Regions from separate parts of the Mesorhizobium sp. C416B genome, predicted to be linked through region 1. Evidence: predicted binding sites of a transcription regulator. Region 1 holds the regulator's gene; each other region holds the start of a gene.
The links. Region 1 encodes PhoB, which activates phosphate uptake and scavenging genes when phosphate is short. Its sites were predicted from a motif close to TGTCATNNANCTGTCAT; they were not measured.
Positions count from the first base shown of each region.

Region 2: NLY43_RS05230 (RNA degradosome polyphosphate kinase) is a predicted target of PhoB. The motif match lies at 1,191-1,207, and genes of this name have one in related genera.
Region 3: ppk2 (polyphosphate kinase 2) is a predicted target of PhoB. The motif match lies at 1,753-1,769, and genes of this name have one in related genera.

Region 1 covers NZ_CP100471.1:4,427,499-4,431,240, reverse strand. The annotation lists gene NLY43_RS21635 (ROK family protein) at 255-1,490, shown strand; gene phoB (phosphate regulon transcriptional regulator PhoB) at 1,521-2,210, opposite strand; gene phoU (phosphate signaling complex protein PhoU) at 2,227-2,931, opposite strand; gene pstB (phosphate ABC transporter ATP-binding protein PstB) at 2,972-3,742, opposite strand, start outside.
Region 2 covers NZ_CP100471.1:1,032,319-1,036,060, reverse strand. The annotation lists gene NLY43_RS05240 (FAD-dependent monooxygenase) at 1-863, opposite strand, end outside; gene NLY43_RS05235 (zinc-finger domain-containing protein) at 883-1,128, opposite strand; gene NLY43_RS05230 (RNA degradosome polyphosphate kinase) at 1,362-3,554, shown strand; gene ppx (exopolyphosphatase) at 3,554-3,742, shown strand, end outside.
Region 3 covers NZ_CP100471.1:800,526-804,267, reverse strand. The annotation lists gene NLY43_RS04130 (glycosyl transferase family 90) at 1-522, shown strand, start outside; gene NLY43_RS04125 (aldo/keto reductase) at 543-1,586, opposite strand; gene ppk2 (polyphosphate kinase 2) at 1,830-2,750, shown strand; gene NLY43_RS04115 (dihydrofolate reductase family protein) at 2,940-3,584, opposite strand; gene NLY43_RS04110 (winged helix-turn-helix transcriptional regulator) at 3,695-3,742, opposite strand, start outside.

The DNA.
Region 1 (3,742 bases):
CTGCGCCGCGTGCGGCGCGACAAAACTGGCCCGAGGGCCGGCACACAGAGGCCCTATTTTTTCGAGCCTCGAAAAAATACTGGTTCAATGATAAGGCGCTGTCAACATCGATTCTGATGGATTCTGATGGCCTTGCCGAATTTTTTCGAGGTCCGCAATAAACAATGACAGGGCTGCCGGCGTCTGCCAATATTTGGCTGGTGCCGTCGAACGCCTTCACTATCATGAGGCGCGAGGAGGCCGGGAGGAAACAAATGTCGGTTGGAATCCGCCACGACGATCTGCGCCGTCGCAACCGTGCCATGGTGATTTCGGCCGTGCGCCGGGCCGGCCAGCCGTCGCGGACCGAGATTGCGGCGACCACCGGCCTCAGCCACTCGACCATATCGGCAATCTCGTCTGATCTGATTCAAGAAGGCGTCCTGATTGAAGGCAAACCTGGCGAGACAGGCGCACTGAAACGCGGCCGGCCGCAGGTCGGCCTTGGCCTCAACCCGGAAGCGGCGGCGGTGATGACCGTCGTGCTGTCGCTCAATTTCCTGTCCGTCACCGTCATCGACTATGCCGGCCACGTCGTCGCCGAGGAACAGCGCCGGCTGGACACGCTGACCAAGCCGCGCGACGAGCTGATTGGCGAATGCGTAGCAATCGTCCGGCGGCGGCTTGAGGATCCCGACCTCGATGTCCAGAGCATCGCCCGCATTGCCATGGGCATCCAGGGCATCACCGATTCGCAGGCGCGCGCCATGCTGTGGTCGCCAATCACGCCACTGACCGACATTGCCTTCGCCGACATGTTGGAAGTGGAATTCGGCATTCCGGCCACCATGGAGAACGACTGCAATATGATGGCGGTGGCGCTGCAATGGCGCCAGCCCGAGCGCTACCGCGACAACTTTATCGCCATCCTCTTGTCGCACGGCATCGGCATGGGACTGGTGCTGAAAGGCGAACTGTTCACCGGCACCCATTCCTCGGGCGGCGAGTTCGGCCACATGATCCACCGTCCGGGCGGCGCGCTCTGCCGCTGCGGGCGGCGCGGCTGCGTCGAGGCCTATGCCGGAAACTACGCCATCTGGCGCAGCGCCAAAATGATGGGCGAGGATGCCGAGCCGGTCGATATCGGCGACGCTGATATGCGCGCACTCGCCGCGCGCGCCCGCGAAACCGATGGCCCGGAGCGCGAAGCCTATCGCAGGGCCGGTGAGGCGCTCGGCTTCGGCCTCGGCAGCCTGTTTGCTCTGATCGATCCGGCACCCGTCGCCATGGTCGGCGTCAGCGCCGCCGCCTTCGACCTGATCGAGCCGGCATTGCGCGAAGCGATCGCCCAGACCGCCGGCGGCCAGCACTCGAAATCGATCTCCTTCGACACCGAGCCCAACGAGCTGCCGCTGATCCGCGAAGGCTGCGCCATGCGCGCGCTCGGCTTCGTCGACCAGGAGATTTTCGCGCCGGGCATTCAGGCGAAATCCGGCAAGCATGTCGCCTGAATGGCCGGCAACGGCGCGACGCGCAGCATCCTAGTCTTCCCTAATAGCGTAGCCGGCGCCGCGAATGGTACGGATGACATCCGGCATGCGGCCGTTGTTGACGGCCTTGCGCAGCCGCCCGACATGCACGTCGACGGTTCGCTCGTCTATATAGATCGTCTCGCCCCAGACATTGTCGAGCAGTTGGCTGCGCGAGAACACGCGGCCGGGATGGCGCATCATGAATTCGAGCAGCCGGAACTCGGTCGGTCCGAGCCTGATCTCGCTCTTCTTGCGGTAGACCCGGTGCGATTCTCGATCGAGCACGATGTCGCCGACCTTGAGCACGCTCGACAGCACTTCCGGCTTGGCGCGGCGCAGCAGCGCTTTCACGCGCGCCATGAACTCCGGCGTCGAGAATGGCTTGACCAGATAGTCGTCGGCACCGGTGGACAGGCCGCGCACGCGGTCGCTTTCCTCACCGCGCGCGGTCAGCATGATGATCGGCAGCCGCTCGGTTTCGGGCCGCACTCTAAGCCGCCGGCAGAGCTCGATGCCGGAAACAGCCGGCACCATCCAGTCGAGCACCAGGAGATCGGGCACGTTTTCCTGCAGGCGGATCTCGGCCTCGTCGCCGCGTGTCACCACCTCGACCTGATAGCCTTCGGATTCGAGGTTGTAGCGGAGGAGCACGCCTAGTGGCTCCTCGTCCTCCACGACCATGATGCGTGGCGCGATCATAGGCAGTTCACCCTCATCAGGCCGGCGTGGCCATCGCCGTCTCGTCCTGCTTCGGACGATTGGCGGGCAATTGCTGGCCGGTCAGCACATAATACGCATTTTCGGCGATGTTGGTGACATGATCGCCGATGCGCTCAAGATTCTTGGCGCAGAACAAGAGATGCGTGCAGGCGGTGATGTTGCGAGGGTCTTCCATCATGTAGGTCAAGAGCTCACGAAACACGGACGTGTATTTGACGTCGATGCGCTCGTCGTCATTCCTGAGTTTTGCAAGAGCTGCCGCATCGGTGGCGGCATATTCCTCGACGACGCCTTGCACCTGGATCAGCACCAGTTGCGCCATGGCATCGATGGAGTGCGAGAGGTCGCGCGGCGTGACGCTCAAGCCCACGGTGCCGACGCGTTTGGCGATGTTCTTGGCGAGATCGCCGATGCGCTCGAGGTCGCCGGCCATGCGGATCGAGCCGACCACGGCGCGCAGATCGTTGGCCATCGGCTGGCGCTTGGCGATCAGCGTGATGGCGCGGTCGTCCAGTTCGCGCTGGCGCGCATCCATGATGGCGTCGTCGGAAACGACACGCTGTGCCAGCGCATTGTCCGAATTGAGCAGCGCCCTGGTCGAGCCGCTGACCATCGAGCCTGCCAGATCGCCCATGTCGCGGATCAGCTTGCTGATCTGCCCGAGCTCTTCATCGAAGGAGGCGACGGTATGTTCACCCATGATCTTGGTCCTCGTGCCTGAAATTCACCCGCCGGAAGGTTCAGCCGAAGCGGCCGGTAATGTAATCTTGGGTGCGCTTGTCGTCGGGGTTGGTGAACATCTTGTCGGTTGCGCCCTCCTCGACGAGATAGCCGAGATGGAACATCGCCGTGCGCTGCGACACGCGCGCCGCCTGCTGCATCGAATGGGTGACGATGACGATCGTGTAGTTCTGGCGCAGTTCGTCGATCAGCTCCTCGACACGGGCGGTGGCGATCGGATCAAGCGCCGAGCAGGGCTCATCCATCAGGATCACTTCCGGCGACACGGCGATGGCGCGCGCGATGCACAGGCGCTGCTGCTGGCCGCCGGACAGGCCGGTGCCGGGCTCCTGCAGGCGGTCCTTGACCTCGTTCCAGATCGCCGCCTTCTTCAGGCTCTGCTCGACGATCTGGTCCATGTCGGACTTGCGCTTGGCCAGCCCATGGATGCGCGGGCCGTAGGCGACGTTCTCGTAGATCGACTTCGGGAACGGATTGGGTTTCTGGAACACCATGCCGACGCGTGCGCGCAGTTCGACGACATCGATGTTCTTGTCGTAGATGTCGTCTTCATCGAGCGTGATCTTGCCGGTCACCCGCGCCGAATCGATGGTGTCGTTCATGCGGTTGAGGCAGCGCAGGAAGGTCGACTTGCCGCAGCCGGACGGGCCGATCAGCGCCGTCACCTGGTTCTGGCGGACGTCGAGATTGACGTCGAACAACGCCTGCTTCTCGCCGTAGAAGACGCCGACCTTGTCGCCGCGCATCTTGATGACTTCGTTCGACTTGGC
Region 2 (3,742 bases), 3.3 Mb from region 1:
TGGATCGGAAAGGCCGTCCATGGGCCGGCCAGTGCCACAAGCTTCGTCAGGCCCGGCGCGGTGCCGCGCAGGGCAGCCGTGAGGATCGCGGGATCGGCATGGCCCGACCAACCTTCGGCCATGCGCTCACCCTTGGTGAAGGCGGCGAGATTGAAGGCCTGGCCTTTGCTGACGGGGTAGGCGACCATGTGGAAGCCAGGATGCAGGAACGTGGTGACGCAGTCGGCGGCGCCGATCGCGGCAAAGGCTTCTCCGGCCGCACCGTCGGCTGCGATTGTAGCCCGCCAGGCGAGTTCGCCCGAAAAACGGCTTTTGACGAAGTCCTCGCCTGCGAGTTGCGCCCGGACCGCCGACCAGACGCCGTCGGCGCCGACCAGCAGTTTGCCGCGTGCCTCGATCTCGCGGCCGTCCACTTCGGCGGTCACGGCGACATATTGCGCGTCTTTGACGATGCCGGTCACGCGGGCGCCGGTGATGAGCTCAATCTCTGGCCGTTCGGCCATTTGCCCCAGCAGCGCTGCCTGCAGATCTGCGCGATGGGCGACAAGATAGGGCGACTGCCAGCGCGCTTCGGCGGCGTGCCCGAGCGGTACCCGCGCCAGTTCGCGCAGCGTCCCGGCGTCCTTGAGCACGACCGCTTCCGGCCGCAACGCTGCGGGCAGCAGTCGGTCGAGCACGCCGAGTTTTCCAAGAATGCGTGTTGCGTTGGGCGAAAGCTGGATGCCGGCGCCGGCCGCTTCGAGGTGCTGTGCCTGTTCGATAAGCTTTACCGGATAACCCCGTCCAGCGAAGGCAAGGGCAGCGGTCAGCCCGGCGATGCCGGCCCCGGCGATTATGACCTGCCGGGACCTGATGTCTTCCATCGGGCTTGTCGCGGAAGGATCAGGCGGCCTGGTCGATATAAAGGCAACCAGCCGGCAGCGTTTCCGTCGCCCTCAGCTTCGCCGAATAGCGGTAGAGCGTCGAGCAATACGGGCAGACCTTTTCATTGTCGTCGCCCATGTCGAGGAACACATGTGGGTGGTCGAAGGGCGGGTTGGCGCCGGTGCACATGAATTCCTTGACGCCGATGTCGATTGCCGGATGGCCCGCATCGTTCTGGAAATGGGGAATGGAACCGCCTGCCATCGTCGTCTCCTTGATCTCGTCGAAAAGCATCTGGAACATAACAGGCCTGTTTGCAAGATCGATGAAATGAAACTGTCGCAAAAGCCTGTCAGAGGATACGTTGAGCCGGTTAAGTGCATGTCCCTGAAATCGGAACGGTTTTCGCCGAAGGGTCATGCGTCACAAAAGCGTGTTAGAGGCATGGCACGTCCAACGGCGCTCCAAGGGACGGTTGGCGGGGAAGAGCAGGAACCATGAACGAACTGAAGCCGGTGCAGAGCGAATTCATCAATGTCGAGGTGGCGAGCCCCGAGGGCGGCAACCCCGATCGGTTCGTCAACCGTGAGTTCTCCTGGCTGCAGTTCAACCGGCGTGTGCTCGAGGAATCACAGAACGAGCACCATCCGCTGCTCGAACGCGTCCGTTTCCTGTCGATTTCGGCCGCCAATCTCGATGAATTCTTCATGGTCCGCGTCGCCGGCCTTGCGGGCCAGGTGCGCGAAGGCATTGCGCTAAAGAGCCCCGACGGCCGCACGCCGGAGCAGCAGCTGGAACAATTGCTGCGCGAGGTCGAGCGGCTGCAGGAGGACCAGCAGAACAGCCTTTCGGCGCTGATGTTGCTGCTCAACAAGGAAGGCATTGAGAGCATCACCCGCGATGCACTAACCAAGGATGAAAAAGTCTGGCTGGAAGACCATTTCCAGGACCAGGTTTTCCCGGTGCTGACTCCACTGTCGATCGACCCGGCGCATCCGTTTCCGTTCATTCCCAATCTCGGCTTCTCGATGGCGCTGCAATTGCGCCATCGCAAGAATGGCGAGGAGATGAGCGCGCTTCTGCGCCTGCCGGTGGCGCTGAAGCGCTTCATCCGTCTGCCCGACCGCAAGCAGCACGTTCGCTTCATTCCGTTGGAGGAGGCTGTCGGCCTCTATATCGGCAAGCTGTTCCCCGGCTATGAGGTCAAGGGTTCCGGCACCTTCCGCATCATCCGGGACAGCGATATCGAGGTCGAGGAAGAGTCGGAAGATCTCGTGCGCCTGTTCGAGACGGCGCTGAAGCGGCGCCGCCGCGGTTCGGTCATCCGCATCGAATTCGACAAGTCGATGCCCGGCGAATTGCGCGAGTTCGTCGCCGGCGAGCTTGGCGTCTCTTCGAGCCGCATCAGCGTTCTGACCGGCCCGCTGGCGCTCAGCCAGATTTCCGAGATCGTCGCCGTGCCGCGCGACGACCTGAAGTTCACCCCCTACAATCCACGCTTTCCCGAGCGCATCCGCGAGCATGGCGGCGACTGTTTCGCGGCCATTCGCGAGAAGGACATCGTCGTCCACCACCCCTATGAATCCTTTGACGTGGTGGTCCAATTCCTGCGCCAGGCGATGGCCGACCCGGAGGTGGTGGCGATCAAGCAGACGCTCTACCGCACCTCCAACGACAGCCCGATCGTGCGCGCCTTGGTCGACGCGGCCGAGGCCGGCAAGTCGGTAACCGCCCTGGTCGAGCTCAAGGCGCGCTTCGACGAGGAAGCCAACATCCGCTGGGCGCGCGACCTCGAACGCGCCGGCGTTCAGGTCGTGTTCGGCTTCCTCGAACTCAAAACCCATGCGAAAATGTCGCTAGTAGTGCGGCGCGAGGACGGCAAGCTGCGCAACTATGTGCATCTCGGCACCGGCAACTACCATCCGGTGACCGCGCGCATCTACACTGACCTGTCCTTCTTCACCACCGATCCGACGATCGCGCGCGATGTCGCCCAGCTGTTCAACTTCATCACCGGCTATGCCGAGCCGACCGATGAGATGCGGATCGCCATCTCGCCGTTTACGCTGCGCAGCCGTATCCTCAAGCACATTGCCGACGAGGTCGCCTACGCGCTGGCTGGCCGTCCGGCGCGCATCTGGATGAAGATGAACGCGCTCGTCGATCCCAACATCATCGACGCGCTCTATGACGCCAGCCGTGCCGGCGTCGAGATCGATCTCGTCGTGCGCGGCATCTGCTGCCTGCGGCCGCAGGTGCCCGGCCTGTCGGAAAACATCAGGGTCAAGTCGATCGTCGGCCGCTTCCTCGAACACAGCCGCATCTATTGCTTCGGCAACGGCCATGGCCTGCCGTCGGACGAGGCGATCGTCTACATCGCCTCGGCCGACTTGATGCCACGCAATCTCGACCGCCGCGTCGAGACCATGGTGCCGATCACCAACCCGACGGTGCATGAACAGATCCTTGGCCAGATCATGCTGGGCAACATCATGGACAACCAGCAAAGTTTCGACGTATTGGCTGACGGAACCTCCCGGCGCGTCGTGCTGGAGGAGGGTGAGGAACCGTTCAACGCGCAGGAATATTTCATGACCAATCCGAGCCTGTCGGGACGGGGTGACGCGCTGAAGTCGCATGCGCCCAAGCGCATCGCGCAGTTCAAGCGTCGCAAGAAGAACACCGGCTGATGATTTCAACGTCCCAAGGCCGGCTGCAGGATCGCCGGCCGCTGTCCATCATCGACATCGGCTCGAACTCGATCCGCCTTGTCGTCTATGAAGGGTTGGCGCGCTCGCCGACCTTGCTGTTCAACGAAAAGATGCTGGCCGGCCTCGGCCGCGGCATCGTTTCGACCGGCAAGCTCGATCCCGAGGCG
Region 3 (3,742 bases), 3.1 Mb from region 1:
CTCGTCGTTTGGCGCGGCGAACTCAACAATCCGATCCGCACCTTGTTGCTGGATGCAGCCCGCAATCTGCCGTTCTGCGATGTCGGCACGCCGAGGGCGACAGCACCTGCGGAATACCGCAAGCCCTATCTCAGCATCGATCAGCAGCGCCGCTACCGCTACATCATCTCGCTCGAAGGCAATGATGTCGCGACCAATCTGAAATGGATCATGAGCTCGAACTCGCTCTGCCTGATGCCGCCGCCGACTTACGAGACCTGGTTCGCCGAGGGGCAGCTCGAGCCCGATGTCCATTATGTGCCGCTGGCGCCCGACTTCAGCGATCTGGCCGAGCGGGTGCATCATCTCGAGCAGCATCCGGCCGAGGCCCAGCGCATCGTTGCGGCGGCCAACGCCTATTGCCGCAAATTCGCCGACGAGCGGGCCGAGCAGGCGATCTGCCTGCTCGTGCTCTACAAATATTTCGTGCTCAGCGGCCAGATCGAGCCCGATCCGCAGGTCTGGCGGTTTATCGCGGGCTAGCGGCTTCCGGCGCCCTTAAGTCAGATGACGCTGCGGTCCATAACCAGATCGGCCGGGCCGAAGCGGTCCTTCGCCGTAAACTGCTGGTGCCAGTAGGGATAGAGCACCGGCGGCCGGCTGACGGCATCGAGACGCTGGCGTTCATCAAAGGACAGCGTCAGGCTTGCCGCGGCGAGATTGTCTTTCAACTGGGCCTCGTTGCGTGCGCCAATCACCAGCGAACTGACGGCCGGCCGGCCAAGCAGCCAGGCCAGCGCCACCTGGGCCGCCGAGACGCCGCGAGTGGCGCCGATGTCGACCAGCACGTCGACGATCCGCCACAGCCGGCCCTCGTCGCGGATCGGCGGTTCCGACCAGCCGCCGATCTGGCGCGCCGTCGGACTGTCGCGGCGGTATTTGCCCGACAGCAGGCCGCCGGCGAGCGGGCTCCACACCAGCACGCCAAGGCCCTGGTCGACCGAGATCGGCAAGAGCTCATACTCGGCCTCGCGTGCTTCCAGCGTGTAGTGGATCTGCTGGGTGACGAAACGCGGCTGGTGCTGGCTGTCGCTGATGCCGAGCGCCTTCATGACCTGCCAGCCGGAATAGTTGGAGCAGCCGACATAGCGGATTTTGCCCTGGGCAACCAGCGTGTCGAGCGCGGAGATGGTTTCCTCGAGCGGCGTCGCGCCGTCCCATTCGTGCAGGAAATAGATGTCGATGACATCGGTCCTGAGGCGCTTCAGGCTCTTCTCGCATTCGCGGATCAGATGATGGCGCGACAGGCCTTCGTCATTGGGGCCCTTGCCGATCCGCATGCGCGCCTTGGAGGCGATCAGCACGTCGTTCTTGCGCTTGCCGCCGAGCGCCTCGCCGATGATCTCTTCCGACAGACCGTTGGAATAGACATTGGCGGTGTCGATGAGATTGATGCCGGCATCGATGCAAGTGTCGATGATGCGCGAGGCCTCCGCGAGATCGGAATTGCCGACGGCGGCGAACGGCCCGCTGCCGCCGAAGGTCATGGTTCCCAAGGTCAGCGCCGAAACTTTCAAGCCGGAACGGCCAAGCGTGCGGTATTCCATGTCAGATCCTCGTAGTTTTGGGGGGGAGGCGGTTTTAGCAGGAAAGGGCGGGGAAGCCCGAAGGGGTCCGCTATTTGTAGGACAATTTGAGCGGCTTGTCGCCATCCCAGGGCGATGGATCGGCAATGCTCGCTGGTTTGCAGTGATGACCGGCTGGCCGGCGGCTTGCAATAAAACCGTCATTGGCGGCCTATATCGAGTCGGCTCAGGGTTTCATGCCAGCCGGCAAGCGGAGCAGTGGAAATGACCGAGTTGAAGCAGAATTCTCCGGCCAGGGATTGGCTGGAAGCCGAACTCGCCGACATGCTCGACGAGGACTATGAGCTTGAAATGTCGGAGCCGGCGCTGTCGCTGGAGATCTCCAAGATCTACAAGAACGCGCATCCGCCGTCGATCGACCGCATGCAGTATTTCCGCGACCTGATCGGCTTGCAGTCGGAACTGATCAAGCTGCAGTCCTGGGTCGCCTACCACAAGAAGAAGCTGGTGGTGGTTTTCGAAGGACGCGATTCCGCCGGCAAGGGCGGCGTCATCAAGCGCATCACCCAGCGCCTCAACCCGCGCATCTGCCGCGTCGTGGCGCTGCCGGCGCCGACCGAGCGCGAAAAATCGCAGTGGTATTTCCAGCGCTACGTGCCGCATCTGCCGGCCGGCGGCGAGATCGTGCTGTTCGACCGCTCCTGGTACAACCGCTCCGGCGTCGAGCGGGTGATGGGCTTTGCCGAACCCGATCAGGTCGAAGAGTTCTTCCGCGACGTGCCGGAGTTCGAGCGCATGTTGGTCCGCTCCGGCGTCACGCTGGTCAAATACTGGTTCTCGATCACCGACGAGGAACAGCAGATGCGCTTCATGATGCGCATCCACGACCCGATGAAGCAGTGGAAGCTGTCGCCGATGGACCTGCAGTCGCGCGTGCGCTGGGAGCAGTACACCAAGGCCAAGGAAGAGACGTTTGCCCGCACCAACATCCCAGAGGCACCGTGGTACATCGTCGAAGGCAACGACAAGAAGCGGGCGCGGCTGAACTGCATCGACCATCTCCTCAAACAACTGCCCTATGAGGACGTGCCGCACGAAGAAATCACGCTGCCCGAGCGGGTGTTCAACCCGGAGTACGAGCGCCAGGTCCTGCCGCGCGAGCTTTACGTGCCGGAGAAGTATTGAGCACTTTTCCTTCTCCCCGTTTCACGGGGAGAAGGTGCCCGAAGGGCGGATGAGGGGCAGCGCCGGCATCGACGAATTCACAGCCGTCGGACGCTGCTAACCTCCAAAAGCAGCGCTGCCCCTCATTGCCTGCCGGGCATTTCTCCCCGTAGAACGGGGAGAAAGAAGCCTGCGCCTATCACTTCGCCACTACACCCGCTTGATCGTCACATGCGTGGCGAGCGCTGTCGCCACCTGCTCGGTGCACTGGTAACCCAGCTTCAGCATATCCAGCCCGGCAAACAGGCTCTCGCCCCTCCCGAGCAACACCGGCGACACCGCCAGATGCAACTCGTCGATGAGCTTCTCTTGCAGATATTGCCGGATGGTGGAAACGCCGCCGCCGACGCGGACATCCTTGCCGCCGGCCGCGGCCTTTGCTTGTTCGAGCGCGGCGTGGATGCCGCCGGCAACGAAGTGGAAAACGGTGCCGCCTTCCATCACAATGGGGTCGCGCTTGTAGTGGGTCAGCACGAAGGTCGGCACGTGATAGGGCGGGTTGTCGCCCCACCAGCCTTTCCAGCTCTCGTCTGGCCATTCGCCGCGGATTGGGCCGAACATGTTGCGGCCGAGGATCCAGGCCCCGACATTGTCGAAGCTGCGGACAGTGAACCGGTCGTCCACATCGGTGGTGCCGCCATCCTTGCCGACCATCTCATGGAAGGTGCGGGTGCCGGTCATCCATTTGTGCAGATATTCGCCACCAACGCCGAGCGGATTTTGCAGGTCCTGGTCAGGACCGGCGCCGAAACCGTCGAGCGACAACGTGAAGGCATTGACGCGAAGTTTGGACATGGAGCCTCCCTTTCGGTGACCAGTTGTGATTTGCAATCAGTATTCAAACTGATTGCATTTTGCAACTAGTATTTTTAGAGGCAAGCCGATCTGTGGAATGCGCAGGGACCTCAAGCCGCCACGCGCTTCGGCATCACCGCAAACGGGCTGAGCCCAAG